2 linked regions of the Pedosphaera parvula Ellin514 genome follow. The protein of the gene in region 2 interacts with the protein of the main gene of each other region in a pairwise test. Links are inferred from orthologs where the notes say so. Each region holds a gene or a part of one and is shown on either strand. Other genes may lie near its edges. The genes, in order: thrS and rplA.

Evidence for each region.
Region 1: the proteins of rplA (region 2) and thrS interact in binary tests that used the Escherichia coli proteins (3 or more experiments, as listed by UniProt). The link is inferred for Pedosphaera parvula Ellin514 from one-to-one orthologs.

Annotation. Positions count from the first base shown.
Region 1 is NZ_ABOX02000024.1:71,983-83,133, forward strand. Bases 2,253-5,200 are described here. They hold thrS (threonine--tRNA ligase), read right to left. Parts: upstream 4,681-5,200; coding sequence 2,824-4,680; downstream 2,253-2,823. Other genes in these bases: CFLAV_RS18205 (S46 family peptidase), read right to left, coding at 2,253-2,749; CFLAV_RS18215 (LURP-one-related/scramblase family protein), read right to left, coding at 4,692-5,171. In the rest of the region: CFLAV_RS18200 (hypothetical protein), read right to left, coding at 150-659; more of CFLAV_RS18205, read right to left, coding at 677-2,252; CFLAV_RS18220 (phosphatidylinositol-specific phospholipase C/glycerophosphodiester phosphodiesterase family protein), read right to left, coding at 5,376-6,194; CFLAV_RS18225 (amidohydrolase family protein), read right to left, coding at 6,237-7,586; CFLAV_RS18230 (amidohydrolase family protein), read right to left, coding at 7,576-10,656; CFLAV_RS18235 (DUF2975 domain-containing protein), read left to right, coding at 10,829-11,151. UniProt on the Escherichia coli protein: Catalyzes the attachment of threonine to tRNA(Thr) in a two-step reaction: L-threonine is first activated by ATP to form Thr-AMP and then transferred to the acceptor end of tRNA(Thr). The rate-limiting step is amino acid activation in the presence of tRNA.
Region 2 is NZ_ABOX02000010.1:134,612-145,720, forward strand. Bases 23-2,928 are described here. They hold rplA (50S ribosomal protein L1), read right to left. Parts: upstream 1,877-2,928; coding sequence 1,169-1,876; downstream 23-1,168. Other genes in these bases: rplL (50S ribosomal protein L7/L12), read right to left, coding at 91-480; rplJ (50S ribosomal protein L10), read right to left, coding at 637-1,149; rplK (50S ribosomal protein L11), read right to left, coding at 1,923-2,348; nusG (transcription termination/antitermination protein NusG), read right to left, coding at 2,360-2,908; secE (preprotein translocase subunit SecE), read right to left, coding at 2,922-2,928. In the rest of the region: more of secE, read right to left, coding at 2,929-3,179; tuf (elongation factor Tu), read right to left, coding at 3,478-4,668; rnhC (ribonuclease HIII), read right to left, coding at 4,984-5,973; mutY (A/G-specific adenine glycosylase), read left to right, coding at 6,016-7,158; CFLAV_RS10300 (superoxide dismutase), read left to right, coding at 7,304-8,104; CFLAV_RS32130 (choice-of-anchor tandem repeat GloVer-containing protein), read left to right, coding at 9,576-11,109. UniProt on the Escherichia coli protein: One of the primary rRNA binding proteins, it binds very close to the 3'-end of the 23S rRNA. Forms part of the L1 stalk. It is often not seen in high-resolution crystal structures, but can be seen in cryo_EM and 3D reconstruction models.

The sequences.
Region 1 (11,151 bases), on a different replicon or contig from region 2:
TTTCCTAATATAATAGGTTTTCGCCATCCAGCGAGTCGGGAAGGGTAAGCCAACCCGGCAAAGGGCGTCAAGTGCGCTATCAGGTTGAAATGTTCAGGCAAAGCGCGGTCTAATCCACTAAAGGAAGGAAGTGGCGGGTGTTTTCCCAATCACTTGCGGATGGGCATCAAACCGAAATGCAGGATCAACCAAATAGGCAGCGCGAAGAGGGCGATGGCAATCAGTCGATCCCAGGTCCACCCCAGCTCCGGATAATGTGCCTGAATAGCAAAGATGGTGATCATGAAGTAGTTGCTGAAGCGGGTATAACCAAGAAAGGAGCCATATTTGGGATATCGACGCCGGATACCACTGAAGAGGGCGGCTGCACCGAAGGCAATTACCAGAATCGTTACCACGAGATTGATGCCAGGCATCGAGCCCCACTCGATCTGGCGTGCGCCGGTTGCGTGTGGTCGGAAATAAGGATAAAGCCATTGCGCTGCGGCCCAGAGAAAGCTGAATCCAGTCTGGATGGCGGTGCGGAAGTTCGCTTTACCAGATGTAAGTTCATTCAACAGGAGCCCAAAGTAGAGCGGAACAATACCCCAAATTAATTCCACGTGCTGAAACGGAGTGCGTATCAACTCTAGAAATACATCCCAATAATAGTGAATCATCGGCTAAGGCAAGAGGTTTACTGAATGCGCCGTCCTTTTAGCAGTTCGCCCGCCAGTTCCCTGGCGCCGTAGACGTTGTTCAGCGCTTCAAGGATGGCGGCGGAATCGACGGACACAGCACGTCCTTGCTTGTCGTTATATGCGTAATCCCAGGGCAAGCTTTGCAAGTTGCCGTCAAAGATAATGCCAATAAATTCACCTGCGCGGTTGACCACGGGGCTGCCGGAGTTTCCACCGATGATGTCGCAAGTGCTCACAAAATTAAAGGGAGTTTTCAAGTTTAGATGTGATTTGCGTTTTTCCCAGAGGATTGGCAAGTCGAATGGCGGACGATTCTTCATCTCCTTTGCGCGAGCGTAGAGTCCTCCCAAGGTGGTGAAGGGAAGCACCGTCTTTTTATCTTCTTCATAACCTTTCACGGTGCCGAAGGAGAGGCGCAGAGTGAATGTGGCATCGGGATAGCCGGAAGTGCCCAGCAATGCGTTGCGGGCCCGTGAAATGGCAGCATGCGCCTGCTGCTTGATCTCGTCCTGCTCCTCCGCAACCTTGCGCAATGCGCGAGCGTCAGGATCGACCAGGCGAGCCAGTTCGATCATGGGATCATGAGCTGCGGTAACTGCGGCTGCACTTCCTTCATAGAGGTGCTTGCGAAAAGCGACGTCGCGCACTTTGGTGCCAGTGATCAACTCCACAGCACGATCTCGCGGTGATTTGCCAGCCAAAACTTTTTTCACAAGCGGATCATTCGCGCCAAATTGGGTTGCGAGGAATGTGAGCGAGTCGGAAAGAGTGAGAATCTCCAGATCGGTGTAAATTGGCTTTTCAGAAAACAGCGCAATTTCCAGAGACGTTTTGCCCGATTCGGAAAATTCGCGGAGGCGTTCACCATTGGGCTTGGGACGTTCCTCACCTGCACGCAACAAGGTGCGGGCGATGCGGAAGCTGTCACAGTTAAATGCCTGGCCGCCTTCGAGCAACGCGTGTCGTCGGGACTGAGCCATGAGGATTTTGGTAGCTTCGGTTATTTTGTCATATGCCGCGAGCGCATCTGCATATTGAGACTGGCCAACGAGCTTGGTCTTAAAATCAGATTCGGCCTTTGACTTCGGATTCATTAAATCCGGATCAAGCAGACCGGCGAGGCGTCCGTCATTGGCCTTGCGTGCGTTTTGAGCGCTAAAGAGGAGTTTCCTTGCGCGGCGGGCATTTTCATCGTTGCGCGCACTCCAATTGCCAAGCAGGACCTCCAGACGTTTGAGAGTGCTGAGATTGAAAGGCATGGTTTCATCGCGAAGCCCTTCCAACTCCGACATCGTGAGCAGGCGACTGGTGTGTCCCGGGTGGCCGGAGACAAAGACCAAATCGCCATCCTTGGGGCCGGAGGCAGAAAATCTGAGAAAGTTTGTGACCGTGGCTGGCTTGCCATTTTCGTAGGCGCGGAAGAGGCAGATATCGAGGTCGTAGCGAGGAAATTCAAAATTGTCAGGATCGCCACCATAGAAAGCGATCTGTTGTTCAGGCGCAAACACCAGTCGCACGTCGGTAAAGCGCTTGTAGCGGTAAAGATGATAAGCGCCGCCCTGCCAGAGGGTGACAACGTCCGAGCGCATGCTGGTTTTATCCTGAGATTCCTTTTCGATTTCGGCAATGATCTTGCGCCTTGCTAGAAAGGCTGTTGAGGCATCAACTGCCTTTGGTATGGCAGCGTTAACACGACTGGTCACATCTTCAATGGAATCCAGAACATTGAGTTCCAGGTCCAGGCATTTTATCTCCTCTGCAAAGGATTGTGCGTGAAAGCCATCGCGCAGGAAGTTCTTCTCCTGCGTGCTTAGTTTTTGCAAGGCGTCCGCACCAACATGATGATTGGAAATCAGCAACCCATCCGCACTGACGAAACTGCCGGAGCCGCCAGAGTTGAAGCGGACCGAAGATTTTTGCAGGTGCTCCAACCAGGCATCGCTGGGAGCGAACTGAAAGCGTGATTGCAGGATTTCACGAGGTGGTTGATTGAAAAGCCACATTCCTTCATCGGCATTTGCCGCGAAGACTAGTGCGAGAGACAACAGGGCAAGTAACAAACGTTTCATGCGCAATTCCAGTATAGTAATCAAATGCGCCAGGTGCGAGTGGAATCACGCCTGGCGCATGGACAGAATAAGGATTAGCTCCGACGCTCTTTGATTGAAGCCAGTATGTCAGCAATCACTTCTCCCTTTGGCTTGGCACCGAGGCTGCCTTTGCCATGGAGACGCACACTGACGTTGCCAGCTTCCATATCGCGCGGTCCGATGACGAGCATGGTGTGGACTTTGGTCTGCTCGGCCTCGGCAATCTTGGCTTTGATAGGGTCGGTACGAAAATCGGTTTCGCAACGAACCATGTTCGCGCGGAGTTCGTTGGCAATCAGTTTGGCGTAGTTCACCAAGGCTTCGTCATCGCCAATAGTCAGCACACGCACCTGATCGGGAGCCAGCCAGAGCGGGAAGTTGCCCGCATAATGCTCGATCAGGAATCCGATGAAGCGTTCGTGAGTGCCGAGTGGCGCACGATGAATGCAGAGCGGGGTTTTCTCGGTATTGTCGCGATCGCGATAAGTCAGGCCGAACTTTGCGGGGACGGCGAAATCAACTTGATTGGTGGCAATGGTAAATTCACGGCCAATCGCGCTCCAAACCTGCACGTCAATCTTGGGGCCGTAAAACGCGGCTTCATTCGGCACTTCAACAAAGTTAATGTTGTTTTTGACCAACACGTTGCGAACCATGTCCTCGGTCTTCTTCCAGAGTTCGGGTTCATTCACAAACTTGTCGCCCAGCCGCTTTGGATCGTGGGTGCTGAAGCGCATCTGATATTTCTCCAAACCGAAAATCTTGAAGTATTTCAGATACATTTCATTCACTGCGTTGAACTCATCCGCAAATTGCTCTTCGGTGCAATAAATATGTGCATCGTTCATGTTGAGCGAACGGACACGCATGAGACCGAACAGTTCGCCCGACTGCTCGTAACGATAGCAAGTGCCATATTCCGCCAGGCGCAATGGGAGATCGCGATAACTGTGCGGTTCCGCCGCAAAGATGCGGTGATGATGCGGGCAATTCATGGCTTTGAGATAATAACGTTCCGCCTCCTCATTGCTGTCTCCACCTTTTTCCTTTAATTCCATCGGCGGAAACATGCTCTCCGCATAATAGGGCAGGTGGCCGGAGGTCTTGTACATCTTTTCCTTGGCCAGGTGTGGAGTTTTCACACGCACATAACCTGCTGCGAACTCGGTTTCCTTTGCGAGGTTCTCCAATTCTTCCACGATCATGGTACCTTTGGGCAACCAAAGTGGCAGACCGGGGCCGACATATTCCGTATCAATGGCAAAGAGTCCCATCTCCTGACCAATCTTTCGATGGTCGCGCTTCTTCGCCTCTTCCAACATGGTGAAGTAAGCCTCCATCTCGGTCTTATTCTTGAAGGCAGTGCCGTAGATGCGCTGGAGTTGAGGATTCTTTTCATCGCCTTTGTAATAAGCACTGGCGACGTGGGTCAGCTTGAAAGCCCCGATGTTGCCGGTGCGCATGACGTGAGGTCCGGCGCAGAGGTCAAGGAAGTCTCCGTTCTTGTAATACGAAATAGGTTCGTTCTCAGGAATGTTCTGAACGATATCCAGTTTGAACTTGCTGGGAGTGCCACGTTCACCCAACGCAGCCAGGCGGCCGGTCTGGGCATCCTTAATCGCCTGTTCGCGGGTTACAACGACTTTCTCGAAAGTATTGTTGGCCTTGGTTTCCTTCTTCATCTCGGCCTCGATCTTCTCGAAATCTTCCGGGGAGATGCGATGGCTGAGTTCGACATCGTAGTAAAAGCCGTTTTCGACCGGCGGACCGGCGGCAAACTGGGCATCCGGCCAAAGGCGGAGAATGGCGGTGGCGAGCACGTGCGCGCAGGAATGGCGGACGCGTTCCAGGTCAGTCATTTTCTGGCGATCATCCAGAGTTTTCCGTTCAGCTTCAGGTTTTTGTTGCATGTGGATAAATGTTAATGGTTTTTACGATCGCCATGGCAGATCAAATCGATAACGACAGTGCTGGCTAGAATCAAAATATCATCAGCGTCAGGAGTTGTTTCGACGCCATAAGTGTCCGACCAGGAAAACCAGCGTTTTGATACTTCAGCAACCCTCCGGCCACCGCGCTCAAAAGTGTATTCCATGTCAGTAAAACTGCCCCGCGCTTCCAGGTCATCAGGGCCGGGCACATCGACGGTGAATCGGCAATGCAGGGGCGTGAACAGATGCTTTTTCACCACCGCAGCCAGGTCTCCGCCACGATAGATCTCGTAGGTTGGTCCCCACGACAAAAGTTTTTGAGAAATGAATGCCAGTTCATTTCCGCTCATGTCTTGAAACGAAAGCTTGTCGCCCAGGCTAAAGGCACGGCCATCCACGAAGAAGACCTCCTTTCCCTGCTCATCTTTGATGACGAAATCATCACCAAAAGAGAACACCTTCTGTTTCATGACGTAACGCATATCTATAGATTTCCAGGTTGCTTAAACGGGTAAACAAAAACGCCTCGAAAGGCAAAATCGAGGCGTTGGCGTCCACGGGTTCTTTTCCGTGAACGCTAAAATGTCGTAGTTGTGCTCTGGCTTGCTGCCATGGTCAAACACTAACGAATCCAAAGGCTTTTGGCAAACGAAAGTAGTCACGCAATACCCTTATCACCTTGAATTGTAAAATGTTTGAAAACCTTTCAAGTCGTCCGTGTTGATCAAATCGACGCCATCGGCCAGCATTTCCTTCCAGAAAGCGGGCCGGTCAGGCGCATCCCAAAAGCGTATGCGGCGACCCTGTTCATGGGCCTTGGTGACGAATTGAATCAATCTTTCCTTTTCGTCCACCGGCATCTGGCCATGGCCCTGCCACTTGAAAAATTTACTCCAATCCTCACTGATCCAGGCCACGAGATTTGCGGGTGGATTCTTCTCCAAATCGGGAATTTTGCCATCGCAAACCGCATAACGCATGGCTTGAGCCTTGACCGCTTCGCGCGAGTAACCGCCGGTGAGGACCACAGTGATGGCGTTGGTTTCCAGTTTGCCATCTTTAAAGACGCTCAGAATATCGGAGTATTCGGCCAGAACCTTGCCAAGAACTGCATAGGTGGTTTTGCCCTCGGTTTTAAAATCAATCAGCAGCGTGCATTCCGGGCCGTTGGCATATAGCCGTCCACCATTCTTCTTGATGCGTTGGCGCATCGGATCCAGGTAGAGCGATTGCAAAGTCTTCGCTGGATCGACATCCCTGGAATTGTGAGCGACCAACAGTTGCCCATTCACTAAATGGATATCCGCCTCCACGCTGCAAAAGCCTTGCTCGACTGCATCGAAGAACGGGTGCTTATGCTCGTAATCGTTATGGGCATGGGCGCGGGTGAGTGGAGCGGGATGATTGGTCGATTGTGCTCCTGAGTAGGTGATTGGTGTAACCGCCAGCGCAAGGAAAAGTGGCAATGTTCGAAGCGGGGAGAGTGTATTCATGATTTGTGGCGGGTTTTGGTGCGACGAATTTCGGGAGCAAAGCTATTTGGTTCGAGGCCGATTCTTATATTTTTCGTAGAGGCGGGTGTGTCGGCTCTCCAGGCTGACTTCCTTTCCGGCGATCCACATTTGCTTCACATTCGCGCGCAGGTCTAGAATGCTGCCGTCACAAACAAAAAGCGTCGCTTCCTTGCCGGCTTCAATGGAGCCAAGCCGGTCTGCGATGCCCAAAATTTCGGCTGGATAGAGCATCAGCCCTTTGAGCGCCTCCTCTTCCGGCAGACCGAAAGCCACCGCCTGGGCCGCTGAGTAAGGAAGATTCTTGGCCATGGCGGCATGAAAGCTGTCGGAACCAACGCTGAACGCCACTTTCACGCCGGCGCGGCGGAGTAATTCAGGTGTGCGATAATGCGCGTCGTAGGCTTCATAATCCCGTGGCGGTATCGCGAAGGTGCGTTCAAAAACGACCGGTGTTTTGCTCGAGGAAAGAATGTCGGCAGCCATCATTGCATCGTTCCCATTCACCAACACTATTTTGTATTGGTTGGTTTGGGCCCAACGGAGAGCGGCTTTAATTTGCCGGAATTCATCAGCATGGACCATGATGGGAATCTCTCCACGGACCACGGGCAACATCGCTTCCCACGGCGGATTGATGCCAAAATCAGTGCCTTTTCCTTTCGCGACCTCCCGTGCCTTCGCATAGGCGCGGGCTTCCAGAAAGAAATCGTCCAGCGACTTTATCTTCAACTGGCGCTCCTTCGCCTGGTCTTCGAGAGATTTGTATTTGGATTGATCCTTGAACTTTTCCTTGGGCGTCGTGTCGAGCTTCATCTCCGGCCAATACACATGCAGTGCGGCAGGACGTTTGATGGTCATTTGTTCGGTCGTCCAACCATCCAGCGCGACGACTCCGGAAACTCCTCCGACCACACCACCTTGCGGTGCGGGTTCGACATGAGAGATGCCATTGGCGCGAGTGACGGGAATAAGTTCGGAATCCGGGTTTACGGCAATCCAGGATTGCACCTCAGGGTGGTAGTCTCCCACTTCGCTCATATCGCGGGTGGCGCGCACGGCTTCGATTTCCGTCAAACCCAGCGCGCTGTCCAGTGCGATCATCCCGGGATAAAGGTGCTGGCTTTTGAGATCGATGACCTTGGCTGAGGAGGCTGTGAGATTCGTGCCAACCGCTTCAATCTTATTTCCATTCACCAACACCTGCCCGTTCGTGATGGTGCCGTGGGAGACGGTGTGCACAATGGCGTTGCTCAGCAACATGGATTCAGCCGAAACACGGCTGGCAGTAAAAGCCAGCAGGATACCAGCGACAGCCGACCACAATGCGTGGTGGTAAGGCCGACTCGGTTTTCTTAAAAGATTATTCTTCATCGAGACAATGCCGCACATGGCCATCGTACTTGTGTTCAAGGGATTGATGGAAAAAAGACTTATCATCCGAGCCGCCTTCACCGGAACCGCTGCCGTCATCGGAAAGCTTGGCCAGCTTTTGGGCTTTGGCGATGAGATCAGCGCGCTCCTGGCTCAGGGCTTTCGTGCGGGCAGGGGATAATGAATAGTCAAAATACTTTTTGCCTTCAATCCAGGTTTCCAGGCAGATGGTTTCGGAACTCAGGGGAGATTTGGACCAGAGAACAAAATCGGCATCCTTACCCGGTTCAAGCGAGCCGACATTTTTATCGATGTGCAACTGTTTCGCCGGATTCAACGTAACGAATTTCAGCGCCTCCTCTTCAGGAACCCCGCCATACTTCACAGCTTTGGCCGCTTCCAAATTCATGGTGCGGGCCAATTCGTCTGAATCAGAGTTAAAGGAAACCACCACGCCGCGATCACGCATCAAACTGCCGTTGTAAGGAATGGCGTCGTACACTTCGAATTTGTAGGCCCACCAATCGGAGAAAGTGGATCCTCCCGCCCCGTGCTTCGCGATTTCATCGGCGATCTTGTAACCCTCCAGCACGTGCTGGAATGTGCCGATCTTTACGCCAAACCGCTCCATCAATCGCATCAGCATCAGGATTTCATCCTGCCGATACGAATGGCAATGAATGAGACGTTTGCCCTGGATGATTTCGCCAATGGCTTCCAATTCCAAATCGCGACGGGGTGGCAGACCGCCCGACTTTTTATAATCGGCCCAAGCCTTGAGATATTGTTGCGCGGCCGTGAAACGGTTGGCAAAAAATGTTTCCACACCCATGCGGGTCTGCGGAAAACGTGTTACGGCTTTGTCACCCCAGTTCGCTTGCTTCACGTTTTCGCCGAGAGCAAATTTAATCCCAAGCATGGCTCCTTCGAATTTGAGACCTTCCGGTGTTTCACCGTCGCGCAGTTTGATGACGCAGTTTTGGCCGCCGATTGGATTGGCGGAGCCGTGAAGCAGGTTGGCCACAGTCAGGCCGCCAGCCAGTTGCAGGTAAATATTTTCGGTTTCAGAATTGACCACATCGCCAATCCTCACCATCGCCGTAGAGGGCAGGGTGGATTCGTTCACATCGCCAAGAATCATGCTGTGGCTGTGACAATCAATGATGCCGGGTGTGATGTTGAGGTTATCACCTTTAATGACTGTGGTGTCCTTGGGAACGCTGCTGTGGGCAAAAAGGTTCGTTCCAACCTGCTCAACTTTGCCGCCCTTGATATAGAAGTCAGCATTCTCCAACCGGCCTTCCGGACCGCAGGTCCAAATCGTCGCGCCGCGGATTAGCAGGGCGGGTGGATTGCTGATGGCGCCGCGCCCTTCCAAAGGTGAATGGGCAATGCGCTTCTGCAGATCTTTCATCTTGGCCAGCTTCTTTTCCTTTTCCTCCTGCTTTTTATCCTCTTTTGATTTGCCTGGCTCGGTTGTGGCAATCTCAGGTTTTGTCTCCGGCTTTGTCTCGGGTTTTGGTTTGGTCTTTTCAGGAGCGCCCGTCTCCGGAGATTCAGGCTGGATCTTGTTGGGATCGCCCCCTTCCGGCGTGGTGGGCTTTGCTACTTTTTCTTCGCGCTCCTGTGTCTTCGCTGGCTTCCCCTCCTTTTCCTCCTCCTCAGCAGATTCGCCGGGCACGCGATAAAACCGACCATCGATCCAGACGGAATGAACCTTTGATTCCGGATCGAAGTAGCCTTTCCCATTCACGATCGTGAAGTTGGCCTGCTTGCCGGGTTCGATGGTTCCGAGCAAATTATCGAGACCGCAAAGTTTTGCCGGCACGGTCGTCATCGCCGCGAGCGCGTTGGTTTCGGACAAGCCGCGATCGATCGCCAGTCGCAGGTTTTTGCGGAAATCCTTTTTCTCGGTGAGTCCCGAAGTGGTCAGGGCAATCTCGAGTCCTTGATTGTGCAGCACCGCCGGGTTTTCCGGAGCCCAATCCCACGCGCGCAATTCATCCAACGTCACCTGGCTCCAATCATCATCGCTGGGCATCTTCGGGAGCGCGGGATAATTAAGTGGAACGATGAATGGCACTCCCGCCGCTTTGGCCAGGTCCGGGCGACGCCATTCCTCGCCGCTCGAGACCATGTAAAAATCCAGATTCATCTCGTGCGCAATGCGCGCCGCACGATCCACCAGCAAGGCGTCCTTCGGATCGAAAACCACCTTCATCCGCTTTTGAGTCGCTGGCGCCAATGCTTCCAGACTCACATTGAAATTGAACGCCGGGCGCTTATGCACGTCGGGATGCTTCTGATGATATACCTGTTCGATAATATAATGTTGCGCGTCGAAGAAGGCCTGCCTCACCGCCGCCACCGCGCCCATCGGCGATTCGGGATAGGTATCTTCTTTGCGGTTTTCGAGGTCAAAGGAAACGTGTTGGAACACATCCGGTTTGATGATGGCGTGGCTCGGTTCTTCATCCGAAAGCGCTACAAACGTGCTCGTGCCGCGAATAATCCCCTTGTTCGGAACCACATTGGCGGTGGTGAATCCCAGTTCCCGCAGACTCGCCAATACCTTGGCATCCGGAGCGAAGGTGCGGGCCATGCGACGTTCGGGTGTGACCAATCCCACTTCGCTTCCCGGCCCTTCGGTTTCGTGTTCCTGCGGAGTGGTGCCAAAAAATCTGATTCCACCGCCCGTCAGGCCGGAATCCTCCGAATCCTTCTTTTCCGCCTTGGCCGCAGGTTTGGCTTCAAGAGCGAGGTAAGGGTCGATTAAACCGGCATAGATCGTCAGCCCTTTCATGTCCCAAACCCGTGCATCGGCCGGAATGGCAAGATCCTTTCCCACCTTCTCAATAAAACCGTCCCGGATGAGGATCGTAGCGCCGTCCAAAGTTTCACCGGGCTTCACCACCACCTTCCCGCCCTTCAACGCATGCACCCCGAGCGGAATGGGCCGAAACCCCGGCGGCACCAGTTCCGTCTCGGCGGTCACTGCCAGGGGAAGCGATAGGAACAAGGAGAGAATGATCCCGACAAAAAGAAACAGATGTTTATTATGCTTAATCATCGGTGCGGACGCAGTATGCAAATCCGGTAAAACCTATACAAGCAGAGCTTTGGAAAGTCGACTGAACCGAAAATGTTCAAAGGAGGTGGATCTCCGGTTCGGATTCCTCCCGGTTCAAAAATAACGATAAAAAAATATCGACAAACGATAAATTATGAATCAAGATAGAAACATGAACCGAGGCTCAACAATATTTCTTCAAGGAGTGATTGTGCTTATCGGCATCGGCGCTCTTGCTTTCATGCTTTGGGAGCCTCACGTCGAGGGCGCAAATGCGAACGCCACACTGTTTCAGATGTATTTCAATTCCTTTGTGGTGTATGCCGTTATCGGTTCCACTCCGTTTTTCGCGGCCCTCTATCACGCATTCAAGGTGTTGGGATACGTAAGACAAAACAAGACATTCTCGCAGGCGACCGTGAATTCTTTGCGGATCATAAAATATTGCGCACTGGCCCTTATCGGTTTTGTTGCGGTAAGCGTCATTTTCATGAT
Region 2 (11,109 bases):
CAGTTTGCAAGTGTACCGGCGTAAAAATCAGTCTTGCAGGCGATTCAGGGCGGTAGGAATGAACCTACCGCCCTGAATATAAAAGGACGATTACTTGACTTCGACCTTGGCGCCAGCTTCTTCCAGCTTCTTCTTGGCGGCATCTGCATCCGCCTTTGGAGCACCTTCGAGCACGGGCTTTGGAGCACCTTCCACCAATGCTTTGGCTTCAGCCAAACCGAGGCCAGCCTTGACTTCACGAACAACCTTAATGACAGAGATCTTCTTGTCGGCAGGAACCGAGACGAGGATCACGTCAAAGGCAGTCTTGGCTTCTGCTGCAGGAGCAGCAGCGCCACCGCCAGCACCAGGTGCGGCAGCTGCGGCAACGGGAGCTGCGGCAGTAACGCCCCAGGCGGATTCCAGTTGCTTAACCAATTCTGCGGTTTCGATAACGGTCAATTTTCCGAGTTGATCTACGAGTGTTGCTAAGTCAGCCATGTTAACCTTTCAGTCTCGTCGCCATCCACGGCCATGGATGCATTAAGCCTACTGCCTGCAAGCCGACGATTTACCTTGTTGTTTGTTATTTTCGATCCCATCGGCTAGAATGGGACCGAAATCATTCGGGCTGCAAAAGCCCTAAATTATACCCTATTACGCTCCTTTGTCTACTCGGGCTTGCAAAACACGAGCTAGCTGGCTTCCTGGCGTATTGAGCAAGGCCACCAACGTAGAGGCCGGGGCTTGCAGAACGCCGAGCAATTTGCCACGGAGAACTTCGATGGACGGCAAATCTGCCAACGCAGACAAGTCAGACGCTTCCAATCGATTATTGTTCAAATAACCGAATTTAACTTTCAGCTTCTCAAACTCGCTGCTAAAGGTTTTAACGATCTTGGCAGCTGCAGAAACGTCCTTCTGACCAGTAATTACAGCAATCTGTCCGGTCAAAGCGCCATTCAAATCTGCCACACCGGCTTCCTTGGCGGCGATGCGGAATAATGAGTTTTTGACCACGTGGACCTCAGCTCCAGCCTTAATCAGGCGTTTGCGCAAATCAGTGATCGGTCCCACCTTCAAGCCTTGATAGTTCACCACAATAAAGAAGGGCGACGCATTCAGGCGGGAAAGATATTCTTGAGTAATGTTTTTCTTTTCAGCACGCATGTTCTTGTGAAATTAAGGGTTAAACAGTCGCCACAAACTCACGCAAATCAATGCGCACGGGCGGACTCATGGTAGCAGACAGCGTGCAGCTCTGGAGATAAGAGCCTTTTACGCTTGATGGACGGGCCTTGGCAACCGCTTCAATAACAGCACGGGCATTTTCCGCGAGTTGGGCGGGCGTAAAGGAGGCCTTTCCAACGGGAACATGAACATTACCAGACTTATCCAGCTTGAACTCAACGCGGCCCGCTTTAACTTCTTTCACCGCTTTGGCAGTGTCGTCAGTTACAGTGCCAGTCTTGGGATTAGGCATTAAACCGCGAGGCCCCAGCACCTTACCCAACTTACGAACTTCGACCATTGACTCAGGAGTAGCGATGGCAATATCAAAGTCAGTCCATCCTTCGACGCACTTTTTGATCATTTCCTCATACCCGACAAACTCAGCTCCTGCTGCACGAGCCGCATCAGCCGCGGCACCGTTCTTGGCGAAAACAAGGACCTTCACTGTTTTTCCACTGCCATGAGGCAAAGGAACTGTGCCACGAACCATTTGGTCCGATTGTTTGGGATCGACGCCTAGCCTGAAAGCAACCTCGACCGTTTCGTTGAATTTGGCTTTCGGGAACTTGGCCAACACTTCCACGGCATTCTTGAGGGGGTAGTGATTCTTTGCATCTACCAACTCGAGGCCTTTCCTATATCTCTTACTGTATTTCTTTGGCATTTATTTGAGCGGTGCAAACGAGTTATGAGCTCTCCCGCGGTTGAATTTAACCGACAATGTCAATGCCCATGCTGCGGGCAGTTCCAGCTACAACGCGAAAACCAGCTTCCTCGGAAGACGCGTTCAAATCTTTGAGCTTCAACTTTACGATATCCAAGACCTGCTTACGCGTTACCTTGCCAACCTTTTCCTTGTTGGGCGTCTTGGAACCGGAAGTAATTCCAGCAGCTTTCTTCAGCAGAACAGAAGCGGGTGGAGATTTGGTAATGAAGGTAAATGACTTGTCTTGATAAACGGTGATCACCACCGGAATGACGAGACCAGTATCTGCTTTTGTAGCCGCATTAAATTCTTTGCAAAACGCCATGATGTTCACGCCGTGTTGACCTAAAGCAGGACCAACGGGCGGTGCCGGATTTGCCTGCCCGGCAGGAATTTGCAATTTAATCTGTCCAGTAATCTTCTTTGCCATAAAATCTCTAATTAAGCTTTTTCTACCTGCCAGTATTCTAATTCCACCGGCGTGTTACGACCGAAAATATTGACCGTTACCTTCAACTTGCCGCGCTCGGGCTCAATTTCCTCAATTACGCCGCTGAAATTAAGGAACGGTCCATTATTGATTTTGACCGTCTCACCTACTTCAAAATTGACCTTCGGCTTCTCGCGCTCTTCCGAGTCAGAAATCTGCGACTTGATGGACTCGACTTCATCCGCTGGAGTCGGCGTAGGTGGCTCACCACCAACAAAACCGATCACCCCCTGGGTCTCTTTAATGAAATACCAAGGTTTCTCGATAATGCGCTTGTTTTCGTCCAAGAGCGCCATGTCAACGAAGACATAACCGGGCCAGAGCTTGCGGGTGGACACCGTCTTCTTCTGGTTGCGAACTTCAACAACCTTTTCCATCGGCACGAGGACTTCCTTGATGTATTCTTCCATCTCCTCGGCTTTAATCCGCTTCTCAATGCTCTCTTTAACCTTTTGCTCTTGTCCGGACAAAGTATGTATTACAAACCACTGGCTTCGCATAATGATATCCTTTTTATGAAACCCAGCGGACGAAACTTGCAAAAACAAAGTCAACCACAATCGTGAAGATGGCAATCAACGCGATGCAAATCATCACCACCAGAGTTGAACCTTTCAGCTCCGCCCAAGTCGGCCAAGTGCACTTCTTCAACTCCTCCCGGGTTTCCTGGATGTAGTTGGACAGCCGCAACAACTGGCCTTGCTTCCACAAAATCGCGAAGGCCACAACCGCTATGGCGATCCAGATATAAATAAAATAGTTATTATTCACAGTCTTTACACTTACGCTTACACTTGGCGGAGGGGGAGGGATTCGAACCCCCGAAGGCTGTTACACCTTAACGGTTTTCAAGACCGCCGCGATCGACCACTCTGCCACCCCTCCGACTTCAGTTTTGGCAGGGCGGGAGGGACTCGAACCCCCAACCGACGGTTTTGGAGACCGCTACTCTACCAATTGAGCTACCGCCCTACTCGTCTGTTTGAGAGTGGCTATCTCTAAGTTTCAAACCAGACAAAAAAGGAGGTGGGAGAATACTCTCCCACGCTCCATAAGCTCAAGCCAAAACTTAAACGACCACGTCACTCACACGACCGGCACCGATCGTGCGTCCACCCTCACGGATGGCGAAACGTTGTCCTTTTTCCATGGCGACCGGGGCAATAAGCTCGATTTCAACCGAAACGTTATCACCAGGCATCACCATTTCAACTCCCTCAGGCAAGGTCACATTTCCAGTGACATCGCTGGTGCGGAAGTAAAACTGAGGACGATATTTGTTGAAGAACGGAGTATGACGACCACCCTCTTCTTTGGAGAGCACATATACTTCAGCCTTGAACTTGGTATGGGGCTTAATTGTGCCTGGCTTGGCCAAAACCATGCCACGCTCAACTTCTTCCTTCTTGGTGCCGCGCAAAAGCACGCCAACGTTGTCACCAGCACTGGCCTTATCCAACAGCTTACGGAACATTTCAATGTCAGTTGCTGTGGTCTTGCGAGTCTCGCCAAGTCCTATGATTTCAACTTCGGTCATACGATTCAACTCACCGCGTTCAACGCGACCAGTCACCACGGTTCCACGACCTTCAATGTTGAATACGTCTTCGATGCACATCAAGAACGGCTTGTCGACTTCGCGAGTCGGCAGCGGAATAAAGGCATCAACAGCGTCCAACAAGTCCTGGATAGCCTTCTCACCTTCAGGCTTCGCAGCCATGGCGGCAGTGGCGCTACCACGAACAACCGGGGTCTTGTCGCCTGGGAATTGATACTTGTTCAACAAGTCACGAATTTCCATTTCGACGAGATCCAACAATTCCGGATCATCAACGAGGTCAACCTTGTTCAAAAAGACCACGATTGCAGGCACACCGACCTGACGAGCCAACAGAATGTGCTCGCGGGTCTGAGGCATGGGACCATCAGCAGCGCTGACCACCAGAATGGCACCGTCCATCTGCGCAGCACCGGTGATCATGTTCTTTACATAATCAGCGTGTCCAGGGCAGTCAACGTGAGCGTAGTGACGGGTGGCGCTTTCGTATTCCACGTGAGAAACAGCAATGGTTACTGTCTTGGTTTCATCGCGCACAGTTCCGCCCTTAGTGATTTCAGCGTAGGAGATTTTCGGAGCCAAACCTTTGCGGTTTTGCACTTCCACGATGGCGGCAGTAAGAGTGGATTTACCATGGTCAACGTGACCAATCGTTCCGACGTTGACGTGCGGTTTCGTTCTATTGAAATTTTCTTTTGCCATTACTCGATCTCCTGGTGTTATTTTTTACTTTTCTCTATTCAGCTTCTATTTAAATGGAGCCCATGATCAGGATTGAACTGATGACCTCGTCCTTACCAAGGACGTGCTCTGCCAACTGAGCTACATGGGCATGGCCATAAATGACCTTATAATCCTGACACACAAAAGCGACAAAAAACCATTCCCCAAGCTTTATTACCGAAAAAACTTGCCGGGGCTATGATTTTTTTCGTCTTACGGCCCAATGACTGAAATCGAAATTACTTGGGGTAATAACGACTGTCAATCGCTTTTTCATCACTTCTGTGCACTTTTTTAGTCCTTTTCTTTGTTCTTAGAAGAGGAAGCTCGCCGCCACTCGGTTTTTGGGGGTTCTGGCAACCCTTGCGCGCGCAAGGCCGTGCGAAAATGCATCTTAGCCACTTTCGTCAATTCCTCACTCCCATAACGGCTGACAAATTCTTTTGCTGCTTTGTCAACCAGAACAGAAGCCCCCTTGGGAAACCCCATTCCATACTGCTTTTCCAAAGTCCCTAGTCGGCTCACGAACTCATCTCTGGCTAAAATGGAAGCCGCTGCGACTGCTATATCCTCTTCCGCTTTATGCCTTTGCACCAACTCAACTTGCCGGCCCAAGTTCATTAACGCCTTCGCCACAGTATCTTTGCTCGCAGCAAATTGGTCGCTAATCGCCCGAATCGGAGGCGGTTTCATCATTTGCTGCCGTCCCATTAAATTCTCGATCACCCGTGCGTGCCCCCAAGCCAAAAGGGTATTTACACTCCTCATTTTCGCATAAAGCCTATTATATGCCTCATTTCCGATTGGCACCACAGTCGTCACACAGCCGGGGGTTTCGCGGATGAGTTCGGCCAGCTCCCGGATCTTCTTATCACTGGAAATGTTCTTTGAATCGCGAATCCCCGCCTCTTTCCATGCCCTCACGACCGATTCATTTACATACACCCCTGCCACGCACAAAGGCCCAAAAAAATCACCCTTGCCACTTTCGTCCACACCCAATCTGGGCGCCAGCAACTCAGGATTCAGCACCTCCTCGTAACCCAGCTTGGCCTCCTGTAAAATTTCAGGTTCCAGCACAAACTCAATGAAATCCTGCGTCCCCTTCCCCTGCAAAACGAGCTTCCCACTCTCGTAGAAAACCACATTGAGATCCTTTTTGGCCCCGGCAAATCGCGCGTACGGCACTTCCCGAAGTTCGAAGTCATGTGACTTCAAATAAACCTCGAGCGCCTTCGCTTGAGCATCGGTTAATTTGCAGGTATGACTGGTAATTGGTTTCACAGCGTTGTGTCATCCTATGGGTTTGCCTTAATCTTCGCAACTGTGAGCAGCAAAAGTGTCCGCCGCGCTAAACCGAATGTCGAGCCCAAGCCTTCCCAAAAGGATTTGAAGATCCACGCCCTCGCCTCCGCCCTGCTCCACTGGTTTTCACAAAGCGCTCGCGACCTCCCATGGCGCCGCACCCGCGATCCCTACGCCATCTGGGTTTCTGAAATCATGCTCCAACAAACCCAGGTCAAAACCGTCATCCCCTACTGGGAACATTGGATGCAAAACCTGCCCACCATCCAATCTCTCGCCGAAGCCGCTCCCGAACGCATCCACAAACTCTGGGAAGGCCTCGGTTACTACACCCGCGTTCGCAATATGCAACAAGCTGCGCAGGAAATCATGTCCCGGCACGACGGCTCATTCCCGAGCGACTTCGATTCCATTCTCGCTCTCAAAGGCATCGGACGCTACACCGCCGGCGCCATTGCCAGCATTGCCTTTAATCAACCCAAGCCTCTCCTCGACGGCAATGTCATCCGCGTCCTCACCCGACTTTTTGGCATCGCAGAAAATCCCCGTGACAAAATCACCAACGAACAACTCTGGTCCCTCGCCGAAGCTCTCGTCGTCTCTGCAAGCAATTCAAATAATAACAAGTCTCACCCCTCAGCCTGCTCTCATTTAAATCAATCCCTGATGGAACTCGGCGCTCTGATCTGCACCCCACGCCAACCGCAATGTCTCATCTGTCCCGTGCGTCAAGATTGCATCGCCCACCACACTGGCAAAGTCGAATCGCTTCCCAACCTCGGCGAACGCACTGCCGCAACCCAACGAAAATTCTTCGCCTTCGTTATCGAACATCAACACCGCTTCCTCGTCACCCAACGCCCCGCCGGTGTCGTCAATGCACACCTCTGGGAATTCCCCAACCTCGAAGTAAACCCCGACCTCCCTCATCCCACCCCGGCCACACAAATCGATCCTCTTCGCCTTACTTTACACTCCCCCACTCCACTCTGCACCATCAAGCACACCATCACCCGCTACCGCATCACACTCCAAGTCTTTCGCGCCACCCTCGCCAATCCAGACACTCAAACCCATTTACCTACTCAATGGAAGACCCTCGCCGAACTCCACCAACTCCCCTTCCCCAGCGCCCACAAAAAAATTCTGAAGAAACTCGGCTGACCTCTCAATTCCACTTGGCTCCCCCAAAACCCTCCTTCCCCGCACTTGCCACCCGCCACCCACATCGTCTATCTTCCCTCAACCAATTGACCTCTGGGAAACAGGGTATCCGCAGAAATCAGCTTTTAACCGAAAGGGTTTACTTATGATCACTCGACGCCACGCTCTCAAAACCACCGCCATCGCCACCGCCGCCTGTGCCACCATCCTCCCCGCACTTGCCGCCGACACCAACACCCCCATCGCCGCCGTCCCCACCAGCACCGCCCCCTTCACCCTCCCGCCATTGCCGTACGCCTTCGACGCCCTCGAACCCCACATCGACGCGAAGACAATGGAAATCCATCACGACAAACACCACGGAGCCTACGTCACCAATCTCAACAAAGCCCTCGCCGGCCACCCCGACCTCGAGAAAAAATCTCTCGAAGAACTCCTCAATAATCCTCACGCCCTCCCCGAAACCGTCCGCACCGCCATCCAAAACAACGGCGGCGGCCACTACAACCATTCCCTCTTCTGGCAAATGCTCAGCAAAAACGGTGGCGGCGAACCCAAAGGCGAACTCGCCCGGGCCATCGACAAATACTTTATGAACTTCACCGGCTTCAAAGACGAACTCACCAAGTCCGCCCTCGGACGCTTCGGCAGCGGCTGGGCCTGGCTCGTCATCGGAACAGACAAACATCTCTCCATCCTCTCCACCGCCAACCAGGACACCCCCATCTCCCTCGGCCTCGGCGCACCCGGCACCACCGCCGGTGCCGACGCCCTCAAGGGCCGCTACGGGACCAACCTCACCCACACCCCGCTCCTCGGCATCGACGTCTGGGAACACGCCTACTATTTGAAATACCAAAACCGCCGACCCGACTACGTCGCCGCCTTCTTCAACATCATCAACTGGGACTACGTCACCGACCGCTACCAAAAACTCGCCAGCTAATCACAACCACCCTTTTGGCTCGATAGGGCGGACTTCGGTGCCCGCCCAACTTCGCCTCCATACGCGCACGCGCCCCACAATCCCAATCCCACCGCCAGGCACGTTCTCTCGCGTAGGAGACGACGTGAGGAGTCTCTAACCTTGCTTCGCGATCCCCTTCGCGCACGCGACCCACGACTCCATCCAACCGCCAGGCCTCAATACCGCGTAGCATCCGGTGTGAGCCGGATCACATTTCTCCCCATGCAATCGCACTCATCCAACTCACCCTTTCCATTCAAAATTCAAAATCGCCATTCGAAATTTTCTGCGTCCGTCCACACGCCACACGCCGAAAACACGGCCCACGATCTAACCACTCCCCTCACCCCAACCCGCGCACGCGACCCACGACTTCCATCCAACCGCCAGGCACGTTCTCTCGCGTAGGAGACGACGTGAGGAGTCTCTAACCTTGCTTCGCGATCCCCTTCGCGCACGCGACCCACGACTCCATCCCACCGCCAGGCCTCAATACCCCGTAGCATCCCGGTGTGAGCCGGATCACATTTCTCCCCAGGCAATCACACTCAACCAACTCACCCTTTCCATTCAAAACTCAAAAATCGCCATTCGAATTTTCTGCATCCGTCCCCTCCGTCCTCCAACATTCCCAACAATTCCCCTCTCCGCCTCGTCCCCCGAGGCGCTATAGAAAGGGCTGAAAGCCCGCCCACGTTACAGCCCGGGGTGAAGCACTGGTGTCTACAGTGCTGAGCCCCGGGTAATGGTTGTTTCGAACACCTTCGGCCCCACACGCCAACCTGCTCCTCCCGGCCCAACCGAAGGATTCCACCACGCCAAAATCCCCTCCAACCTCGCCCCCGAGGCTCTATGGAAAGGGCTGAAAGCCCGCCCACGTTACAGCCCGGGGTGAAGCACTGGTCTTTACAGTGCTGAGCCCCGGGTAATGGTTGTTTCGAACACCTTCGGCCCCACACGCCAACCTGCTCCTCCCACTCCAACCGAAGGATTCCACCACCCCAAAATCCCCTCCAGCCTCGCCCCAGAGGCTCTATGGAAAGGGCTGAAAGCCCGCCCACGTTATAGCCCGGGGTGAAGCACTGGTCTCTACAGTGCTGAGCCCCGGGTAATGATTGTTTTGAACACCTTCGGCCCCACACGCCAACCTGCTCCTCCCAGCCCAACCGAAGGATTCCACCACGCCAAAATCCCCTCTCCAACCTCGTCCCCCGTAGCCGCCGAGCAACGGAAGGCGGAGCATCTTCATTCGAAATTCGAAACTCGCCATCCGCCGCGCCCACACATCTTCCATCCTATTTTTTAATGTCCTCGCTGCCCTTCGAGTCCCGTTCAAAAAATCGGATGCTGCGCGGGGTTGGTGTTGACAATGCTGGCAAAATAGCATTCCTCTATACAAAAGTAGTTGAAAACCATGCGCCGCGCGTGTGTAGTCAGCGGAGGATCATTCATGATGAAACATTTATTCGCAGGCCTTTTTTTCGCCTGCACCCTGGCAATTGCCCGGTCTCAGACACTTCAACCGGAGCCCGTGTTTGCATTCGTTGGCACCAATGGACTAACTCCGCAAGGCGACCTGGTGCAGGCTGCGGATGGCAATTTTTACGGCACAACGTCGCAAGGGGGCACCAATGGCTATGGGACGGTTTTTAAGTTCACTCCCTTTACTGGTGCTTTGACCACGTTGGTCTCTTTCAATGGCACCAATGGCTCCTATCCCCGCTCCGGGCTGACGTTGGGAAACGACGGCAATCTCTACGGCACGACCTATGACGGGGGGACAAATAACGCGGGAACAGTGTTTCGAGTGACGACCAGCGGCACGCTGGTGACTCTGTTTAATTTCTACGGATGGGAGTCTGGCCAGAGTCCCAATGGCCTCGTTCTGGGGGCAGATGGCAACTTTTACGGGACGACATACTGGGGTGGCTTTGACGGCGAAAATTACGTCAATTTTGGCACGGTGTTTAAAATCACCCCCGGCGGGGTTTTGACCACGCTGACATCATTCGCTGGCACGAATGGAGACAATCCTGCCGGTGATTCGAAGTTGACCTTTGGATATGACGGCAATCTGTATGGCGTGACCTATCGCGGCGGTGCCAGCAATTACGGAACAGTATTTAAAATTACGCCGAACGGAACATTGACTTCACTGGTCTCCTTCAACAACACCAATGGGGCATATCCACGTTCCGGACTGGCGCTGGGCAAGGACGGGCAACTTTACGGCACCACTTCTCATGGCGGCCCCGGTGATTTTGGAACAATCTTCAAGGTAACCACGAATGGAGCATTAACGACACTATTCTACTTCAATAATTCGAATGGCGCGTATCCGGTGGGGCCCCTGACGCTCTCAACCAACGGAAATTTCTATGGAACGACGGCGGGGGGAGGGAGCATCGGCCGTGGTACAATGTTCCAAATCACGACCAATGGGGCGATGACTTCTCTGCTTTCGTTTAATATGACGATCGGGGCATCGCCCAACAGCCGGTTGACCCTGGCTAGCGACGGCAACTTTTATAGCACGGCCCCTGGTGGCGGCCTTGGCGGCTATGGACTCGTCTTTGAAGTGACCACAAACGGGGGTCTGTCGACGTTGAAATCTTTTGTCTGCAACGGAGCCAATCCCAATGCGGCGTTGACGGTTGGAACAGACGGGAATTTCTATGGAACAACCTCAGCCGGCGGCGACGCTGGAGGTTGGGGAACAATCTTTCGAGTCAAAAAAACGGATAACTCGTTTACCACACTGCTGAATTTCGGCGGCCTGAACGGCGGAACTCCTTATTCCGGATTGACTCTCGGCAGCAGCGGCGAGTTTTACGGAACGACGTATCAAGGCGGCATCAGCAATTATGGCACGATATTCAAATATACAACGAACAAAGGGCAGACGATGCTTGCCACGTTTTACTCAACCAATGGAGCGAATCCCTATGCCGGCCTGATTTTCGGAGGTGACGGAAACCTTTACG